DNA from 4 places in the Streptomyces sp. NPDC051064 genome. Region 1 is predicted to be linked to each of the others. Evidence: riboswitches for the same ligand, from Rfam matches in the RefSeq annotation. Region 1 holds a riboswitch; each other region holds the start of a gene.

Region 1 (4,980 bases):
GCCCTGACCACCGGGCCGGTCGTCCGGCCCGGTGCTCAGGCATGGCCCTGAAGAGGTCAGGCCTCTTCGAAGTAGGCGTCCAGCGCCTCGTCGAGCTCCGCCGTCCACCCCTTGAGGTCGCCCCGGGATCCGGCTTCGACCTCGGCGTTGAACCACCGGCGGCTCGACAGGTGGACCGTCACGGTGAACCGGCGCCCGAAGCGGCCGGTCTTGACCTCGACCGCGCCGATCTCGGCCCAGTCGAACTCAGCCTCCTGGTCGTCGAGGCGGAAGCGGACGCCGTCCGCGTCCACTCTGATGGATCCGCGCCGGTCGCTGACCTCGAAGACGGGGCCGTCCTCATCGGCGGCACTCTTGCCGGGCACGGGCCCGGCCTCCGGGGCCGTCCCGTCGGCCGGGGCCTCATCGTCGTCCCCGGCCGTGCCGTCGGAGGCCGCGTCGTCCACGGCGGTGTCCTCGGGGGCGGCCGCGGATTCATCCACGGCCCCCTCGGCGAGCGCGTCCGCAGTCCCGGTCTCCCGGGTCTCCTCGGCCTCCTCGGGCTTCTGGGGCGCCGCCTTCTCCGCCTCCGCCTCCGCCTCCGTCCGCGCGGGGGCAGGGGCCGTCAGGCCGGGGATGTACGCCGGGTCTGTCCCCGCGGCGAACTCGGGCTTGGTGTTCGAATCTATGCGCTGCTCCACGGCGGGCAGTATGGACGACGAACCTGTACGAGACCAGTCACCCGTGCCCCGCCCGGCCTGTCGGCGACACCTCGGCCGCCCTGACGCCGACGGCGGCCGAGCCTCCGGACCCTATCGGCGCCGGAAAACGGACGACGGGTGGTGCGGGTTCCGCCGAACCCGCACCACCCGTCACTTCTGTCCCTCTGTCACACGCCCGTGCGCCAGCGGTCCCGCCTCGGCGAGGCTCAGTAGGCCCCGAAGACGTTGTCGATGGAGCCGTACTTGTCCGCGGCGTAGTTGCACGCGGCCGTGATGTTGGCGACCGGGTCGTAGCTGTCCATCGACGTACCGGGCACGTGGTAGGCCTGGAAGGTCGGGTCGATGACCTGCAGCAGACCCTTGGACGGGACGCCGTTGATCGCGTTGATGTCCCAGTTGTTGATGGCCTGGGGGTCGCCCGCGGACTCGCGGATGATGTTCCGGTGGATGCCCTCGTAGCTGCCGGGGATGCCGTGCTCGGCCATGACGGCGAGCGACTCCTTGATCCAGCCGTCGAGGTCGTCCGTGTACGAGACCGGCTCGGCGGCCGGAGCGGCCTCGGCGGCGGGTGCGCCTTCCGCGGCGGTGGGGGTGCTCGTGCGCTCCGAACGGTCGGCGCGGTCGGCGCTCTCCGCGGCACGGTCGGACGAGGCGGAGGCCTTGGATTCGGCCTTGTCGCCCTTGTCCGCCGACTTGTTCTCGGCCTTGCCGCCGATGGTCAGCTTCAGACCCGGGTGAATCAGGTCGGGGTTTGCGCCGACAACCTTCTCGTTGTCCTCGTACAGGGCCTTCCAGCCACCGTTCACGGAATGCTCACGCGCGATCTTTGCAAGGGTGTCACCCAAGATCACGGAATAGGTGGTGGACTTGGACTTCTGCGCGGCAATTCCCTTGCCGGACGCGGCAGTCGACGTCGCAGCCTTTTCCACGGCGGCCGGCTGGGCCGGGGCCGCGAAGGCGCCGGTCGCACCGATCAGAGGAAGGGCCAGGGCGGCTCCGCCCGTGCTCACGGCGATGATGCCACGGGTGAGCGAACTGGTCCTGGAACGACGGTGCTTACCGTTTTCGGGCATGCTGAATTCCTCTCCGTCGCCTGCGAAGTGAGCTGTCGGGTTCGGGCTGGAGATGCCCGGCCGCACGCGAATGCGACTTCACCCCGAGCCGCTCCGGAAACCGGATCGGCGCTTACTTGGGTCCCCCGCTCCTGCCGTACGAGAAGTGGTCGGGTAACCGGACGGCGGCAGGATTCGGCGTTCCGCCCGGAGTGATGGTGACCGTAGGCGAGAAATAGGGAAAGGAACAAGCCTGGCGCGATGATCACAATTCATTCGCAAGATCAATTCTCGGGAATTCATGTAATCCACCCCACATCGCGCCGCCCATTTCTCTTGGCGCAGAAGGGAACCGACTGCCGCGCCCCTGCGTCCGGGACCCATAAGGTGACCCTGGTCACGGAGTCCGATTCGGGCGATTTGCGCCCACGCGAAGGCCCCAGGTCACACGAAATGACCTTTTATGGATTACAGGATTAATTCCAAAAAACCGCCTTAAATCGGGCATATGACTCACAGCTGAGACCCAGGCGCATACCGAGGGCGCCCACGTGGAACCGATCCGCCTATGACTGAAAGCCCTCTCGCCTCGGCGCCCCGGATCACTGTCCTGCCCGTCCAGCCCGGGGATCCCCCCTTCCGGATCGTGGAGATCGACGGAGAGGTGATCGGGAGCGCGACGGCGATGACGGATGTGCTGATCGCCGCCGCGGCGGCCGGCATTCCGGTCCACGACCTCGACGACCCGGCCGTCATCCGCTGGGTGGGCGGCGGCAAGCTCACCTGGAAGCCGCGCTGAGCGGGGCGGCAGGGGGCGGTGGGGGTGCGGTCGGCGGATCAGGCGCCCGGCGGAGGCTCGCACGTCGCGGGACCGGCCCGCGAGAGACGCGCAGATGCTGGGTATATTCCACAGATGCCTTGCAAATGCAAGCCTTTGAGCCATATCGTGCATCACATGCAGACCTACACCATCGGGCAGGCGGCACGTCTTCTCGGCGTGAGCCCGGACACCGCCCGCCGCTGGGCGGACGCCGGTCGGGTAGCGACCCATCGCGACGAGGGCGGGCGCCGCCTCATCGACGGCCGCGATCTGGCCGCGTTCTCGATCGAGGTCGGTCAGGCCTCCCCCGGCGAGGAGGAGGTCCCCTACACCTCGGCGCGCAACGCCTTCCCCGGCATCGTCACCGCGGTGAAGCTGGGCGACGTAGCGGCACAGGTGGAGATCCAGGCCGGCCCGCACCGCCTCGTCTCGCTGCTGACCCGGGAAGCCGTGGAGGAACTGGGACTCGAGGTCGGCATGCAGGCCACGGCCCGCGTGAAGTCGACCAGCGTGCACATCGACCGCACCTGACGCGGCATCTGCCGCCCGGGAGCAGCGGCATCACCCAGGAGGTGCCGACCCGGGCGGTGGGAGGGCGACCGTAGCCGGGAGTCTGTCAGCCCATCAGTCCGGCGGCGAGGGTAGCCCCCAGTTCCCAGCACGCCTCCGTGTCGGCCTTGCCCGGCTCACCGGTGACGGTCACGGCATCGGCCGTACGCCGCCATCCGAGGCCCGTGGTGATCGTCTCGATGGACCGTACGGCGCCGGTGACGTCGTTGCCGCCGTGCACGTAGTAACCGAAGGGCCGGCCCTTCGTCCCGTCCAGGCACGGGTAGTAGACCTGGTCGAAGAAGTGTTTCAGGGCGCCGGACATGTACCCGAGGTTCGCCGGGGTGCCGAGGAGGTAGCCGTCGGCCGCGAGCACATCGGAGGCCGTGGCGGAGAGCGCCGCCCGTCGCACGACCCGGACGCCTTCGATGTCCTCCGTCGTCGCGCCGGAGAGCACCGCCTCGAACAGCGCCTGGCAGTTGGGCGAGGGGGTGTGATGCACGATCAGCAGAGTGGCCACGCCCCCGAACCTACCCGTTCACCGATTCCCGCGTCCCCGTCGAGGGACGCGGGGCCGCGAGGCGCGGACGCCCTTTCAGCCGGCGGCGCGGAAGCCGCGCAGCCGGAGGCTGTTGCCGACGACGAAGACCGACGAGAACGCCATGGCCGCACCGGCGATCATGGGGTTGAGCAGGCCGGCGGCGGCGAGCGGGAGGGCCGCCACGTTGTAGGCGAAGGCCCAGAACAGGTTCGAGCGGATCGTGCCCAGCGTCCTGCGGGAGAGCCGGATCGCGTCGGCGGCCACCCGCAGGTCCCCGCGTACGAGAGTCAGGTCACCGGCCTCGATGGCGGCGTCCGTGCCCGTCCCCATGGACAGACCCAGGTCCGCCTGGGCGAGCGCGGCCGCGTCGTTGACCCCGTCGCCGACCATGGCGACGCTGCGTCCTTCCGCCTGGAGCCTCCTGACGACCTCGACCTTGTCCTGCGGCATCACCTCGGCGATGACCTCGTCGATGCCGACCTCGGCAGCGACGGATGCGGCGACCGCCTTGTTGTCGCCGGTCAGCAGGACGGGGGTCAGCCCGAGGTCACGCAGCCGCCGGACCGCTTCGGCGCTGGTCTCCTTGACGGCGTCAGCGACCTCCAGGACCGCACGCGCCTCGCCGTCCCAGGCCACCGCGATCACGGTCCGCCCGTCCTGCTCGGCCAGGTCCTTGGCCTTCCTGAGCTCTTCGGGAAGCTCGATCGCCCAGTCGGCCAGCAGCTTCTCCCTGCCGACGAAGACCGCGTGGCCCTCGACGACGCCCTGCACACCGAGGCCGGGGACGTTGGTGAAGTCCTCGGGCGTGGGCAGCGTGCCCACGGTCCCGGCGGCGCCCTCGGCGACGGCCCGGGCGATCGGGTGTTCGGAGGAGTGCTCCAGCGCGCCCCCGAGGCGCAGCACTTCGGCCTCGTCCGTGGAGGCGGCCGCGTGGACCTTCAGCAGCGTCATGCGGCCCGTGGTGACGGTGCCCGTCTTGTCGAGGAGGATCGTGTCGGCCCTGCGGGTGTTCTCCAGGACCTCCGGGCCCTTGATCAGGATGCCGAGCTGGGCCCCGCGGCCGGTGCCGACGAGCAGGGCGGTGGGCGTGGCCAGGCCCAGTGCGCAGGGGCAGGCGATGATCAGTACGGAGACGGCAGCCGTGAAGGCCGCGGTGAGTCCGGCGCCCGAGCCGAGCCAGAAGCCGAGCGTGGCGAGCGCCAGTCCGATGACGACCGGCACGAAGACCGCGGAGATCCTGTCGGCAAGGCGCTGCGCGGAGGCCTTGCCGCTCTGGGCCTCTTCCACGAGCGTGGCCATCCGGGCCAGCTGGGTGTC
Region 2 (4,980 bases), 140 kb from region 1:
GGCTGCTCGACCGCGTACATCCAGGCGATCTTGTGCCGGAGCTGGGTGAGCAGAGCGATCAGCGCGGGGCTCCCCGAGGCCTGCGCCAGCGTCTCGTGGAACCAGCCCCCCAGGGAGCGCAGGTCCTCCCCCTCGCCCCGGCGCACCCGCTCCTGGCCCAGCCTGACCAGGCCGCGGAGCACCTTGAGATGCGCCTCGGTGCGGCGCTGCGCCGCGCGCGCGGCCCCGAGGGGCTCCAGGAGCATGCGTATCTCCAGGAGGTCGGCCGCCTCCTGCTCGGTGGGCTCGGCGACACAGGCACCCGCGTGCCGGCGGGTGACGACGAACCCTTCGGACTCCAGGGTGCGCAGCGCCTCGCGTACCGGGACGCGGGAGACGCCGTATCGACGCGCGAGCACCTCTTCGGTGAGGCGGCTGCCGCGTTCGAAGACACCGGAGACGATGTCGTCACGGATTGCCGTGCATACCGAATGCGCGGGAATGCGCATGTCCGAACCTCCGCCTTAATCCCCGCGAAACGCGGCCGATCGACGCCTGTTCTGTGACTCTATTGCAACCGGCCGGAATTTCCGATGGCGGGGTGGAATCCATGGATATCTTTTGGCCAGGGAGCACTTCCGCGGGGGCTATGGCACGCATCTGCCCCGGGGCACGGCGAAGGCCCCGGCGGGTGCCGGGGCCTTCGTCGGAGATCGCGGTGCTGCGTGGGGTCAGACCTGGACGCCGTGGGCGCGGAGGTAGGCGACGGGGTCCATGTCCGAGCCGTACTCGGGGGTCGTCCGGGCCTCGAAGTGCAGATGCGGCCCGGTGGAGTTGCCTGTCGAGCCGGAGAGGCCGATCTGCTCGCCGGAGCCGACGCTCTGGCCGACGGAGACGCCGATCGAGGAGAGGTGGCCGTACTGGGTGTACGTGCCGTCCTTCATCCTGAGCACGATGTTGTTGCCGTAGGCGCCACCCCAGCCGGCCTCGACGACCGTACCGGCGCCGACCGCGACGACCGAGGTGCCGGACGCGGCCTGGAAGTCCACGCCGGAGTGGGAGCCGGAGGACCAGAGCGCGCCACCGGACTTGTAGCCGGTGGTGACGTGGGAACCGGCGACCGGGAGGTGGAAGGCGTTGAGCCGGGCGCGCTCGGCGGCGCGGGCGGCGCGCGCCTTCTCCTCGCGGGCCTCCTTGGCGCGGGCCTCCGCCTTGCGCTTGGCCTCGGCCTTCGCCTTCGCCTTGGCCTTCGCTTCGGCCGCGGCCTTCGCGGCGACGTCGGCCTGGTGCTTCTGGGCCTTCGCCTGAGCCTCGATCTGGGCGGCGAGGGTGGTGTCGAGGGCGACCGTCTGGGTCAGGCCGGTGCTGCCCGCGGTGACCTCGGAGTCCGCGGCGAGGGCCGGGGAGGCCGTGGCACCGAGTACGCCGGTGGTGGCCAGGGCGGCGACGCCGGCGACCCTGGCACTCTTGCGCGTCAGGCGGCTCGGGGCACGGTGCTTCCCGGTGGCACGGATGAACGCCATGGAGGGGCTGGTCCTTTCCTTCCTTCTCGCCTACCGGGTTAGCTGACGGGTTCGGAGCAGGAAGGTCTCCTACGGGCCCCTGAGCCTCCGACGAGGTACAGGGATCCGATTCACCCCAGGGACTTCATGGGTCCCCGGCTCCCCAGGCTCGCGCCTGACGGGGACTCGGCGATGGCTGTCCGGCGCCGCGGGCGCGGCAATCGTCCGGCGGACAGCCGCGCCGACGCTAGATCGGGAGACTTTCCCCCGCCAAACGGAAAGGGCCTTTTGTCGCACATCCCACAGGACGAATTGCTACCTTCTCTGCAATACGGACAAATGACGGAACCCCGGCGGAAGTACAGCCGCCGGGGTCCGTCATGTCCGGTTCTTTCAGCCGCTGACGACCGACACCTCACCGATACCGAGCGCCTCCACGGGCTCCTTGATCTGAGCGGCGTCCCCGACCAGGACGGTGACCAGCCGGTCGACCGGGAACGCGTTGACCACGGCGGCGGTCGCCTCGACCGTGCCGGTGTCGGCCAGGCGTGCGTACAGCTTCGCCTGGTAGTCGTCCGGGAGGTGCTGCTCCACCTGGTCGGCCAGGGTGCCCGCGACGGACGCCGCCGTCTCGTACTTGAGCGGGGCGACGCCCACGAGGTTCTGCACGGCGGTCTCCCGCTCGGCGTCGGTGAGCCCCTCGGCCGCGAGGGTGCGCAGGACCTTCCAGAGGTCGTCCAGCGCGGGACCGGTGGACTCGGTGTCGACGGAGCCGCTGATGGCGAGCATCGCGGCACCCGCCGCCCCGGACGAGGAACCGGGCGCCGTCGAGCGCAGCACCTGTCCGAAGGCCCGGACGCCGTAGGTGTAGCCCTTCTCCTCACGCAGCACGCGGTCCAGCCGGGAGGTCAGAGTGCCTCCCAGGCAGTACGTGCCGAGGACCTGGGCGGGCCACACGCTGTCGTGCCGGTCCGCGCCGATCCGGCCGATCAGCAGCTGCGTCTGCACGGCTCCCGGACGGTCCACGATGACCACACGGCCGGTGTCGTCCGCGGTGATCGGAGGCACGGGCCGGGCCTGGCCGGCATTGCCCGACCAGTCACCGACGGTGTCGGAGAGCAGCGCGTCCAGGTCCACGTCGGTGAGGTCGCCGACGACGACCGCCGTCGCCGTGGACGGGCGCACATGGGCGTCGTAGAAGGCGCGTACGGCGGCGGCGTCGATGCGCCGGACCGTCTCCTCGGTGCCCTGGCGCGGGCGTGACATCCGTGCGGTGGCGGGGAAGAGCTCCTTGGAGAGCTGCTTGGCCGCGCGCCGGGCCGGGTTGGCCTGCTCGTGCGGGATCTCGTCGAGGCGGTTGCCCACCAGGCGCTCGATCTCGCTCTCCGCGAAGGCCGGGGCCCGCAGAGCCTCTGCGACCAGGCCGAGGGCCTTGGTCAGCCGGGAGACCGGTACCTCCAGGGAGACGCGGACACCCGGGTGGTCCGCGTGGGCGTCCAGCGTGGCGCCGCACCGCTCCAGTTCGGCGGCGAACTCCTCCGCGGAGTGCTTGTCCGTGCCCTCGGACAGCGCGCGCGCCATGATCGTGGCCACACCGTCCAGTCCCTCGGGCTCCGCGTCCAGCGGGGCGTCGAGGAAGATCTCCACGGCGACGACCTGCTGGCCGGGCCGGTGGCAGCGCAGCACGGTCAGCCCGTTGGGCAGGGCGCCGCGCTCGGGCGCGGGGAAGGCCCAGGGCCTGGCCTCGCCGGCGGTCGGCTGCGGGTGGTACTCCATCGCTACTCCAGTCACGGCGGCGTCGGTCACTTGTCGGCCCCCTCGGGCGCGTCGGTGCCCTCGGTCTCGTCGGCCGGTTCGACCGGCTCGTAGACCAGGACCGCACGGTTGTCGGGGCGCAGGTGCGCCCGGGCGGCTGCCTTGACCTCGTCGGCCGTCACTTCGAGCACACGGCCCACCGCGGTCAGGGCGAGCTGCGGGTCGCCGAACAGGACGGCGTAACGGCACAGTTCGTCCGCGCGGCCGGCGACCGTGCCGAGACGGTCGAGCCACTCGCGCTCCAACTGCGCCTGAGCGCGTTCCATCTCCTCCGGCGTGGGGCCCTCCTCGGCGAAGCGGGCCAGCTCCTCGTCGACGGCCGCCTCGATCTGCGGCACCTCGACGCCACCGGACGTCTTGACGTCCAGCCAGCCGAGCGACGGCGCGCCGGCCAGCCTGAGCAGCCCGAATCCGGCGGCCACCGCCGTACGGTCGCGGCGCACCAGCCGGTTGTGCAGGCGCGACGACTCGCCGCCGCCGAGCACGGTCAGGGCCAGGTCCGCGGCGTCGCACTCGCGGGTGCCGTCGTGCGGCAGCCGGTAGGCGGCCATCAGCGCACGCGCGGGGACCTCCTCCTGGACCACTTCGCGCAGCTGCTCGCCGATGATGCCGGGCAGCGTGCCGTCGCGCGGGGGCTGCTTGCCGTCGTGCGAGGGGATGGAGCCGAAGTACTTCTCGATCCAGGCGAGCGTCTGCTCCGGGTCGATGTCCCCGACCACGGAGAGCACGGCGTTGTTCGGCGCGTAATACGTACGGAAGAACGCCTGCGCGTCCTCCAGCGTCGCCGCGTCCAGGTCGGCCATCGAGCCGATCGGCGTGTGGTGGTACGGGTGGCCGGCCGGGTAGGCGAGAGCGGTGAGCTTCTCGAAGGCCGTGCCGTACGGGACGTTGTCGTAGCGCTGGCGGCGCTCGTTCTTCACGACGTCCCGCTGGTTCTCCATGGACTCCTCGTCGAGCGCGGCGAGCAGGGAGCCCATCCGGTCGGCCTCGAGCCACAGGGCCAGCTCCAGCTGGTGCGTGGGCATCGTCTCGAAGTAGTTGGTGCGTTCGAAGCTGGTCGTGCCGTTCAGGGAACCACCGGCCCCTTGCACCAGCTCGAAATGCCCGTTCCCCTTGACCTGGCCGGAGCCCTGGAACATCAGGTGCTCGAAGAGGTGAGCCAGACCCGTGCGCCCCTTGACCTCGTGGCGGGAGCCGACGTCGTACCAGAGGCAGACCGCGGCGACGGGGGTCAGATGGTCCTCGGAGAGCACCACGCGCAGGCCGTTGGCCAGACGGTGCTCGGTCGCCGTCAAGCCGCCGGAACCGGCCTGGGCTGTGGCCGTGTGACCCATGGGCATGTACGTCCCTTCGATCGGTACAGGATTTCCTGCCGGACCTGCCACTCTAGGCAAGCGCACGGGCACCTGGCGAAGTTCCCGCCGGGTGATTGTTGTCGTAGATACTGCCGTGAACGGGGGCTCCGCGGAGGCCCTGAGGACCGCTTCGGACGGGTCGAGGTCGGTGTTGTCAGTACGGCGGGCCACAATGGTCCGCGTCAGAACCTGAGGTTGCCCGACAGAATCTGTGAAGGAGTCGCAGCCGCGATGGCCCGCCGCAGCACGAAAACCCCGCCGCCGGACGACTTCGAGGAGAAGATCCTCGACATCGACGTCGTCGACGAAATGCAGGGCTCCTTCCTCGA
Region 3 (4,980 bases), on a different contig from region 1:
TTCGAGTACGGCTAGGTTCACCGTTCGACTCACCCGTCACACGTCAGTCACACGGAAGGCAATCCCATGGGCTCCGCGACCGGCAGACACCGTCGCCCTCGTCAGGCACCCGCCATCGTCGTCGCTGCAGGCGTCACCGGATCGGCCATTGCCATCCCGCTGCTCGGCGCGGGCGGCGCACAGGCCGCCGACGCGTCGACCTGGGACCGGGTCGCCGAGTGCGAGAGCGGTGGCATGTGGAGTGCCGACCTCGACAACGGCTACTACGGTGGCCTGCAGCTCTCGCAGGACACCTGGTCGGCCTACGGTGGCACGGCGTACGCGCCGCGCGCCGACCTCGCCAGCCGCTCGCAGCAGATAGCGGTCGCGGAGAAGATCCTGGACGACAAGGGACCGCAGGCGTGGGCCAGCTGCTCGGTGATCTCCGGGCTCTCCCTGGACGAGGGGCTGCCCGGCGTCGACCCGGGCGGCGAGGAGTCCGCCGAGCCCTCGGCCGAGCCCTCGGATTCCGCGACGCCGTCCGGGACGCCTTCCTCCGACGCGACCGACCCGGCGGACAGCTCGGACGACGCCGCCACCTCGGACGACTCCGACGCGAAGGGCGAGGCGGGCCGGGACGCGTCCGACGGCAGGACGGGCGAGGGTGACGAGGCCGGCACGACGCCGTCCGCCACTCCGTCCCCCGAGGCCTCCGGGACGTCCGGCGCCCCGAAGGGCGGCACGGAGGAGGGCGGCAAGCACCGCGGCACGCCGGCCCCTGAGGCGACCGCCAGGACCGGCCAGGACGACGGGCGCGAGTCCGGCCGCCACGCCTCGCGCGGTGAATCCGACGCGCGTCAGGGCGCGGAGGGGACGTACACCGTCCGCGAGGGCGACAACCTCTGGGCGATCGCCGACGCGCAGGAGCTTCCCGGCGGCTGGACCGCGCTCTACGCGGCCAACGAGGACGAGCTGGGCTCCGACCCGGACCTGATCCTTCCCGGCCAGACCCTGGACCTCGGGGCGGACGCGCAGGGCAGCCGGGCGGAGGCCGCCACCAACTGATCAAAAGCGTGAAAACACCCCGAAAGAGGGGGTAGTTCAGAGGCCTATGTCCGCTTATGCGTAAGTGAGACATGGGTCTCTTTGCTTCAACTGGTGCGTCCGGTCCGCCCGCTCCGTCCATATTGGCTCCGACCTGCGAAAACGACCCTCCACGTGGGGGCGTTACGGGCTGATTAGTCGTTATGTCCATCTTTGAATGTGGGGGTTGCGTGTGTTTACGGTCGGAGCCGCTCGCACCGCGGGCACCTTCGACCGTCACGCCGAATCCTGCCGTCGGCCGAAGGGAACCGACGCGTAAAGCGCCGTAGGCAGGAGCGGGGGACCCAGGTAAGCGCCGGACCCGGCCGTCGGAAGACGGGCGGAGACACGGCTAGGGGTGAAGTCGTCCGAAAGTGAGGGCGACCGGGCAACTCACAGGCCCGAACCCGACAGCTCACCTCGTAGGCGTCGGTGAGGAGAACCATGCTGCTTTCCAGCAAGGGCAAGCACCGTCGCCCGTCCAAGGCCGTCCGTGTCGCGACCCTGGCCGGTGTCGCCGGTGCCGCAGTCGCCGTACCGCTGATGGGCGCGACCGGCGCCTCCGCCGCCTCCGTCGACACCTGGGACGCCGTCGCCCAGTGCGAGTCGGGTGGCAACTGGTCCATCAACACCGGCAACGGCTACTACGGCGGCCTGCAGTTCTCGCAGTCCAGCTGGGCGGCCGCCGGCGGCACCCAGTACGCCTCCCGCGCCGACCTGGCCACCAAGGACCAGCAGATAGCCGCCGCCGAGAAGCTCCTCGACCTTCAGGGCCCGGGCGCCTGGGCCTGCGCCGGCGCCGGCGGTCTGACGAACGACGGTGTGGACCCGGGTGTCGACACCGGCTCCGCGAAGAACGGCGACACGGCCCCGCAGGCCGCGCCGGAGCGCAAGGCCGAGCAGCCCACCACGCGCAGCGAGAAGCGCACGGCTCCCGAGAAGACCGTCACCACCCCCACCGGTGAGAAGGTCGAGAAGGGTGACGGCGAGTACAAGGTGAAGTCCGGCGACACCCTCAGCAAGATCGCCGACGCGAAGAAGGTCAAGGGTGGCTGGCAGAAGCTGTTCAAGCTGAACGACGACATCGTCGACAAGGCCGACCTGATCTTCCCGGGTCAGCAGCTCCACCTGAAGTAGTCGGAACCCGAAGCAGTCGGTAGTACCCCGGGGTCTTCCTCCTGCCCCGGAGCCCGGCCCGGCGCGCAGACCCCCCGCGCGCCGGGCCGGGCCGCGTCCGGACCCTCCGACGGGGTGTGGACGCGGGCTCGCCGTAAGGGTGAGTGTTCAACTGTTGTGGTTACTCGTCAGTAGAATTCTGGAGCTTTGCCCGGAATGCAGGCCCTTGGGTCCTTTTTCGTCCCAGGGGACGGGCGGACGGCCGACGGAGCGCGCCGAGCCGGTTAGGCTCGTGGCGCAAGGCCACAGTGACCCTGCACAACCAGTGTCAGATCCCAGAAGGAGATGCCTCGTGCCGTCCATCGACGTCGTCGTAGCCAGGGAAATCCTCGACTCCCGGGGCAACCCCACCGTCGAGGTCGAGGTTGGCCTCGACGACGGCAGCACGGGACGTGCTGCTGTTCCGTCCGGCGCCTCCACCGGTGCGTTCGAGGCCATTGAGCTTCGCGACGGTGACCCCAACCGCTACCAGGGCAAGGGCGTCGAGAAGGCCGTCCTCGCCGTGATCGAGCAGATCGGCCCGGAGCTCGTCGGTTACGACGCCACCGAGCAGCGCCTCATCGACCAGGCGATGTTCGACCTGGACGCGACCGAGAACAAGGCCTCCCTCGGCGCCAACGCCATCCTCGGTGTCTCGCTGGCCGTGGCGCACGCCGCCTCCGAGGCCTCCGACCTCCCGCTGTTCCGCTACCTCGGCGGCCCGAACGCGCACCTGCTGCCCGTTCCGATGATGAACATCCTGAACGGCGGCTCGCACGCCGACTCCAACGTGGACATCCAGGAGTTCATGATCGCGCCGATCGGCGCCGAGTCCTTCTCCGAGGCCCTGCGCTGGGGTGCGGAGATCTACCACACCCTGAAGAAGGTCCTGAAGACCAAGGGCCTGTCCACCGGTCTCGGTGACGAGGGCGGCTTCGCCCCCAACCTCGAGTCCAACCGCGCCGCCCTCGACCTCATCCTCGAGGCCGTCAAGGAGGCCGGTTACGTCCCGGGCCGCGACATCGCGCTCGCGCTCGACGTCGCCGCGTCCGAGTTCTACAAGGACGGCGTCTACGAGTTCGAGGGCAAGTCCCGTTCGGCGGCCGAGATGACCGAGTACTACGAGGAGCTCGTCTCCGCGTACCCGCTGGTCTCCATCGAGGACCCGCTGTACGAGGACGACTGGGCGGGCTGGAAGGTCATCACCGACAAGCTCGGCTCCAAGGTGCAGATCGTCGGCGACGACCTGTTCGTCACCAACCCCGAGCGCCTCGCCCGTGGCATCGAGGAGGGCTCGGCCAACGCCCTGCTCGTCAAGGTCAACCAGATCGGTTCGCTGACCGAGACCCTGGACGCCGTCGAGCTGGCCCAGCGCAACGGCTTCAAGTGCATGATGTCCCACCGCTCCGGTGAGACCGAGGACGTCACCATCGCCGACCTCGCCGTCGCCGTGAACTGCGGCCAGATCAAGACCGGTGCCCCGGCCCGCTCGGACCGCGTCGCCAAGTACAACCAGCTGCTGCGCATCGAGGAGATCCTCGACGACGCCGCCGTGTACGCCGGTCGTTCGGCGTTCCCGCGGTTCCGCTTCGAGGGCTGACAGCCCGAGTCCGGAGCACCAGCCTCCGTCCGTCCCCGCATCCGGTCCCGTACCGTGTGCGGGGACGGACGTGCGTAACGGGGAGGCGTGAGACATGGCCGGGAAGGACCGCGACCGGTTCTCCACCGCGACCAGGCTGCGGCTGCTCGGTGAGCAGACGGCGGCCCGCGTCTACCGGTCCCAGAACCGCCGCCAGGCCCGCCGTTCGCGGCTCACCGGGCGGGCCGCGTTCCTGGCGCTGATCGTCTGCTCCCTGGTGGTCGCCCTCGCGTATCCCATGCGGCAGTACATCTCCCAGCGCGACCAGATCGCCGATCAGGAGAGGCTCTCGCGGGAGGCGCACGAGCGGACCGAGGAGCTGCGTGACGAGAAGGCGCGGCTCAAGGACGACGCGTACATCCGCCGTCTCGCGCGCCAGCACCTGCACTACGTGCTGCCCGGCGAGACCGGTTATACGGTGGTCGACCCGGACGCGGCCGAGGTGCGCCGGGGGGAGCCGGGGGCGACGGGGCGGCCCTGGCACTCGAACCTCTGGGACGGCGTCGACAGCGCGGACCGCGAATGACCCCGTCCCGGCACCGGGTTCCGTACCCGCGCCGCGTCTTCTCCCCGTACCGATTCATACAGTCCGACCGATGACATTCAAGGCAGGCATGGACACGCCCCCTCCGCAGACCGAATCCACCACGCCCACCGCCGCGGACATCGCCGCGTTCGAGCTCCAGCTCGGCCGGCCGCCGCGCGGGCTGCGCGCCATCGCGCACCGCTGCCCCTGCGGCAACCCGGACGTGGTCGAGACGCAGCCCCGTCTGGAGGACGGCACGCCGTTCCCGACGACGTATTACCTGACCTGTCCGCGTGCCGCGTCGGCGATCGGCACGCTGGAGGCCAACGGGGTCATGAAGGAGATGACCGAGCGGCTCACCACGGACCCGGAGCTGGCGGCCGCCTACCGCGCCGCGCACGAGGACTACATCGCGCGCCGTGACGCCATCGAGGTCCTGGAGGGCTTCCCGAGCGCGGGCGGCATGCCGGACCGGGTGAAGTGCCTGCACGTCCTGGTCGGCCACTCGCTGGCGGCGGGCCCCGGGGTCAACCCGCTGGGCGACGAGGCGATCGCGATGCTGCCGGAGTGGTGGGCGAAGGGGCCGTGCGTCACACCG
Region 4 (4,980 bases), on a different contig from region 1:
GACCTGAAGGAGCGTCAGGCCGCCGAGAAGAAGAAGCGCGAGGAGGAGGCCGCGCGCCGCGAGGCCGCGCGTCCCAAGTTCATGCTGCCCGTGAAGCAGCACGGCCTCAGCGCCACCTACGGCCAGGCCGGTGTGAACTGGATGTCCGTCCACACGGGCATCGACTTCCCCGTCTCCTACGGCACCCCCGTCATGGCGGCGACCGACGGCACGGTCCGCACCCAGTGGAACAGCGCCTACGGGAACATGGCCATCGTCACCGCGGCCGACGGCACCGAGACGTGGTACTGCCACCTCAGCACCACCAAGATCCGCTCCGGCTCGGTCAAGGCGGGCGACGTCATCGCCTACTCGGGGAACTCCGGCAACTCCACCGGCCCGCACCTGCACTTCGAGGTACGGCCCGGTGGCGGCTCCGCGATCGACCCCATGCCCTGGCTCCGCAGCCACGGCATCAACCCGAACTGAGTCCGGCCGTCACATGAGGGCTGCCCCCCTGTGACGGCCGGCCCGGGTCAGAGCTTCTCGACCGGCGCGTAGCGCAGCAGCAGCTTCTTGGGCCGCTCGTCGCCGAAGTCGACCGTCGCCTTCGCCTGGTCGCCGAACCCCTCGACCGCCGTCACCGTGCCCAGGCCGAACTGGTCGTGCGTGACCCGGTCCCCGACCACCAGCGTGACCACCGGCTTCTCGGAGGTGCGCCGGGTCGCGAACCCCGACGGCCCGGACTTCGAGCGCGACGAGGACAGCGACGACGTGATGCCGGACGTCGGCCCCGCCGGAGCCGCCATCGGCCCCTTGCGCTTCCACTCCAGGTGCTGGTCCGGGATCTCCTCCAGGAACCGCGACGGCGGGTTGTACGAGGGCTGCCCCCACGCACTCCTCATCGACGCCCGGGTCAGATACAGGCGCTCCCGGGCGCGCGTGATGCCCACGTAGGCGAGCCGGCGCTCCTCCTCCAGCTCCTTCACCTGTCCCAGCGCGCGCATGTGCGGGAAAACGCCGTCCTCCATGCCCGTCAGGAACACCACGGGGAATTCGAGGCCCTTCGCGGTGTGCAGCGTCATCAGCGTGACGACGCCGGAGCCGTCCTCGTCCTCGTCGGGGATCTGATCGGCGTCGGCGACGAGCGCGACCTTCTCCAGGAACTCGGCGAGGGTGCCCGCACCCTCCTCCTCCGCCCGCTCCTGCTCGAATTCGAGAGCGACGGACGCGAGCTCCTGGAGGTTCTCGATACGGGTCTCGTCCTGCGGGTCGGTGGATGCCTGGAGTTCGGCGAGATAGCCGGTCCGCTCCATGACGGCCTCCACCACGACCGCCGGGCCGGCGCCGGACTCCACGATCGTGCGGAGCTCCTCCATCAGCGTGTTGAACCGCTTCACGGCGTTCGCCGACCGGGCCGCCATGCCGTACGCCTCGTCCACCCGGCGCAGCGCCTGCGGGAAGGAGATCTTCTCGCGCATCGACAGGGCGTCGATCATCGCCTCGGCCCGGTCGCCGATGCCCCGCTTGGGCACATTGAGGATGCGGCGCAGCGGGACGGTGTCCTCGGGGTTGGACAGCACCCGGAGGTAGGCCAGGACGTCCCTGACCTCCTTGCGCTCGTAGAAGCGCACTCCGCCGACCACCTTGTAGGGCAGTCCGACGCGGATGAAGATCTCTTCGAAGACACGGGACTGGGCGTTCGTGCGGTAGAAGACGGCGACGTCGCCCGCCTTCGCGTCCCCGGAGTCCGTCAGCCGGTCGATCTCGTCGGCGACGAACTGCGCCTCGTCGTGCTCGGTGTCCGCGACGTAGCCGGCGATACGGGTGCCGGCGCCCGCGTTCGTCCAGAGGTTCTTGGGGCGGCGGCTCTCGTTGCGCTCGATGACGGCGTTGGCGGCGGAGAGGATCGTCTGTGTGGAGCGGTAGTTCTGCTCCAGCATGATCGTGGTCGCGTCCGGATAGTCCTCCTCGAACTGGAGGATGTTGCGGATGGTCGCGCCGCGGAAGGCGTAGATCGACTGGTCCGCGTCACCGACGACGCACAGCTCGCCCGGGGCGTCGTCCTCGCCGGCCGGGCCCACCAGCTCGCGCACCAGGGTGTACTGGGCGTGGTTGGTGTCCTGGTACTCGTCGACCATGACGTGCCGGAAGCGGCGGCGGTAGTGCTCGGCGACGTCGGGGAACGCCTGGAGCAGGTGGACCGTCGTCATGATGATGTCGTCGAAGTCCAGGGCGTTGGCCTCGCGCAGCCGCGCCTGGTAGAGCGCGTAGGCCTGGGCCAGCGTCTTCTCGAAGCCGTCGGCGGCCTGACCCGCGAACGTCTCCTCGTCGATCAGCTCGTTCTTCAGGTTCGAGACCTTCGCCGTGAACGACTTCGGCGGGTAGCGCTTCGGGTCGAGGTCCAGATCGCGGCAGACCAGCGCCATGAGCCTCTTGGAGTCGGCGGCGTCGTAGATCGAGAACGAGGAGGTGAAGCCCAGGCGCTTCGACTCACGGCGCAGGATCCGCACACAGGCGCTGTGGAAGGTCATGACCCACATGGCGTTGGCGCGCGGGCCCACGAGGTCCTCGACGCGCTCCTTCATCTCGCCGGCGGCCTTGTTGGTGAAGGTGATCGCGAGGATCTGCCCCGGATGGACCCCTCGCTCGGCCAGCAGATGGGCGATCCGGTGGGTGAGCACCCTGGTCTTGCCCGAGCCGGCCCCGGCGACGATGAGCAGGGGGGACCCGGCGTGCACGACGGCGGCACGCTGCTCGGTGTTCAGCCCTTCGAGCAGCGCGGCGGAGTCGGTGACGGGGCGCGGGGCACCGTCGCGGTAGTAGGCGTCACGCGGCGGCGGAGGCGCGTCGAAGACGTCCTCGAAGAGGCCCTCCGGCACCGCTTCGGGCGCGTGCTCCTCGGGGGGCGGCGGGGGGCCGTCCTCCGCTTGCTGGAGGCCGGTCAGGAAACTGTCGTCAAAGAGGCTGCTCATCGCCTCACGAGTCTAGGCGGCCGCACCGACAGCCCGGGGCCGCATCGGCGACAAGGGCCCCGGACCGTGTGCGTAACGAGATCATCCACCCACAGAACGTGAGATTCCAGGGTGGTTCCCCGGCCCGTGGACCGCCACCCGGAAAAGGTCACGAAAATGTATCGGGCATATCGAACATCAACCTTCACAGGGACACCACGGGTTGGCTAGCGTGCTCCGACGGGTGCCCCGTACCCCCTTGAGGCGAACCGCGCCACACGGGCACCCCCGCCGAATCCGTACCCCCCGAAGGGTGTCCGGAACCGGGGACCCACACGCAGCACCGGGGTGAATCGGTCCGTCTCCACCGGACCGTAGGGCAGCCTTCCGTTCCGCCCGAACCCGACAGCTAACCCGGTAGGCGGTCCACGGAAGGAGATGCCGGCCTTGGCGTCGCATCGCAAGCCGCGCACCCGGGTGCGCACCACCACCCCCGCCGTCGGTCTCACGACCGCGGCGCTCGCCTCCGTCACCCTGCTCTCCACGCAGAGCGCGACGGCAGCCCCCGCCGAGCCCAAGCCCAGCATCGAGGAAGTGCAGAAGAAGGTCGACGCCCTGTACCGGCAGGCCGGCACCGCGACGCAGCAGTACAACAAGGCGAAGAGCGCGTCGGCCGAGCAGCGCTCCAAGGTCGACGCGCTGCTGGAGGCCGCGGCGAAGCGGGCCGACAAGCTCAACGAGACGCGCCGGGAGCTGGGCAACTACGCCGCCGCGCAGTACCGCAGCGGCTCGATCGCCCCGACGGCGACGTTCTTCCTCGCGGACGACCCGCAGTCGTACTTCGACCAGGACCAGCTGATGGCCCGGATGACCAGCCAGCAGCAGAAGGCGGTCGCCGACTTCCGTACGCAGCAGAAGGAGGCGGCGGCGAAGCGCGTCGAGGCGACGAAGAGCCTGGAGACGCTCACCGAGTCGCAGGCCACGCTGCGCACCAGCAAGCAGCAGGTGCAGACGAAGCTCACCGAGGCCCGCTCGCTGCTGTCGGAGCTGACCGCCGAGGAGAAGGCGCGACTCGCGGAGCTGGAGCGCGAGAAGGAGGCCGAGGCCAAGCGCAAGGCCGAGGAGCTGGCCCGGCAGCAGGCCGCGAAGGAGAAGGCCGAGCAGGCCGCCAAGGAGGAGGCCGCGAAGGAGGATGCCGGCTCGGGCACCGGCACGGAGACCGGCGGCACGGGCTCCGACAGCGGCTACGCCTCGAAGGCCGAGAAGGTCCTGGCCTTCGCACGCGCCCAGATCGGCAAGCCGTACGTCTGGGGGGCGACTGGCCCGTCCTCGTACGACTGCTCCGGGCTCACCCAGGCGGCCTGGAAGGAGGCGGGCGTCGATCTGCCCCGCACCACCTGGGACCAGGTCGAGGTCGGCACCCGGGTGGCCACGGCGGATCTGCAGCCGGGAGACCTGGTCTTCTTCTACGACGACATCAGCCACGTCGGCATCTACAAGGGCGACGGCATGATGATCCACGCGCCGAAGCCGGGTGCGAACGTCCGCGAGGAGTCGATCTACTACATGCCGATCTACGGCAGCGTGCGCCCCGCGTGACGCGCGGCAGCACCACCGGCGGGCGGGCCCGGGGCACAGCCCCGGGCCCGCCCGTGCGCGCTCAGGTCCAGAGCGTGGCGATGAAGATGTTGGCGACCGTCAGCCCGCCGACGGCGGCGAACGCGCCCTTGCCGACCTTCTCCTCGTCCCGCTTCACGTAGACGAGCGCCAGGACCACGATCAGGACCAGCAGCTTGACGCCGATCTTGACGTTGTTCACGCTCTGGTCGTCGGCCTGGTTGAGCCCGACCAGGGCGACACCCGTGACGAGCATGGTGAGCGCGCCGTGCAGCATGGCCGGGACGAAGCATGCCGTGCCTGCCCCCATGGCCTTCATCTGGGTCAGGAAGCCGCCCAGCAGGGAGGCGATACCGATGATGTGCAGGGCCACGAAGACATTGATGAGTACGTCCATGGCCGCAGCCTAACCGCGGCCATATCACCACTC

The links. A riboswitch is a leader RNA that binds a small molecule or an ion and turns the genes downstream of it on or off. The one in region 1 is predicted to bind cyclic di-AMP.
Region 2: linked by a shared signal. The riboswitch ahead of ACIBCU_RS20760 (M23 family metallopeptidase) and the one ahead of ACIBCU_RS20105 (LysM peptidoglycan-binding domain-containing protein) in region 1 are both predicted to bind cyclic di-AMP.
Region 3: linked by a shared signal. The riboswitch ahead of ACIBCU_RS31935 (transglycosylase family protein) and the one ahead of ACIBCU_RS20105 (LysM peptidoglycan-binding domain-containing protein) in region 1 are both predicted to bind cyclic di-AMP.
Region 4: linked by a shared signal. The riboswitch ahead of ACIBCU_RS08390 (NlpC/P60 family protein) and the one ahead of ACIBCU_RS20105 (LysM peptidoglycan-binding domain-containing protein) in region 1 are both predicted to bind cyclic di-AMP.

What each region holds. Positions count from the first base shown of each region.
Region 1 covers NZ_JBITFK010000005.1:418,784-423,763, forward strand. Annotated here, with positions in the region: gene ACIBCU_RS20100 (hypothetical protein) at 57-680, opposite strand; gene ACIBCU_RS20105 (LysM peptidoglycan-binding domain-containing protein) at 908-1,774, opposite strand; cyclic di-AMP (ydaO/yuaA leader) riboswitch at 1,779-1,964, opposite strand; gene ACIBCU_RS20110 (hypothetical protein) at 2,322-2,552, shown strand; gene ACIBCU_RS20115 (helix-turn-helix transcriptional regulator) at 2,709-3,104, shown strand; gene ACIBCU_RS20120 (NAD(P)H-dependent oxidoreductase) at 3,190-3,642, opposite strand; gene ACIBCU_RS20125 (heavy metal translocating P-type ATPase) at 3,718-4,980, opposite strand, start outside.
Region 2 covers NZ_JBITFK010000005.1:561,694-566,673, forward strand. Annotated here, with positions in the region: gene ACIBCU_RS20755 (GntR family transcriptional regulator) at 1-488, opposite strand, end outside; gene ACIBCU_RS20760 (M23 family metallopeptidase) at 711-1,502, opposite strand; cyclic di-AMP (ydaO/yuaA leader) riboswitch at 1,515-1,683, opposite strand; gene ACIBCU_RS20765 (pitrilysin family protein) at 1,875-3,257, opposite strand; gene ACIBCU_RS20770 (M16 family metallopeptidase) at 3,284-4,636, opposite strand; gene ACIBCU_RS20775 (DNA topoisomerase (ATP-hydrolyzing) subunit A) at 4,883-4,980, shown strand, end outside.
Region 3 covers NZ_JBITFK010000010.1:255,077-260,056, forward strand. Annotated here, with positions in the region: gene ACIBCU_RS31930 (transglycosylase family protein) at 67-1,044, shown strand; cyclic di-AMP (ydaO/yuaA leader) riboswitch at 1,335-1,506, shown strand; gene ACIBCU_RS31935 (transglycosylase family protein) at 1,507-2,199, shown strand; gene eno (phosphopyruvate hydratase) at 2,531-3,817, shown strand; gene ACIBCU_RS31945 (septum formation initiator family protein) at 3,912-4,382, shown strand; gene ACIBCU_RS31950 (DUF501 domain-containing protein) at 4,471-4,980, shown strand, end outside.
Region 4 covers NZ_JBITFK010000002.1:338,846-343,825, reverse strand. Annotated here, with positions in the region: gene ACIBCU_RS08400 (M23 family metallopeptidase) at 1-468, shown strand, start outside; gene pcrA (DNA helicase PcrA) at 516-2,954, opposite strand; cyclic di-AMP (ydaO/yuaA leader) riboswitch at 3,213-3,373, shown strand; gene ACIBCU_RS08390 (NlpC/P60 family protein) at 3,372-4,532, shown strand; gene ACIBCU_RS08385 (hypothetical protein) at 4,594-4,947, opposite strand.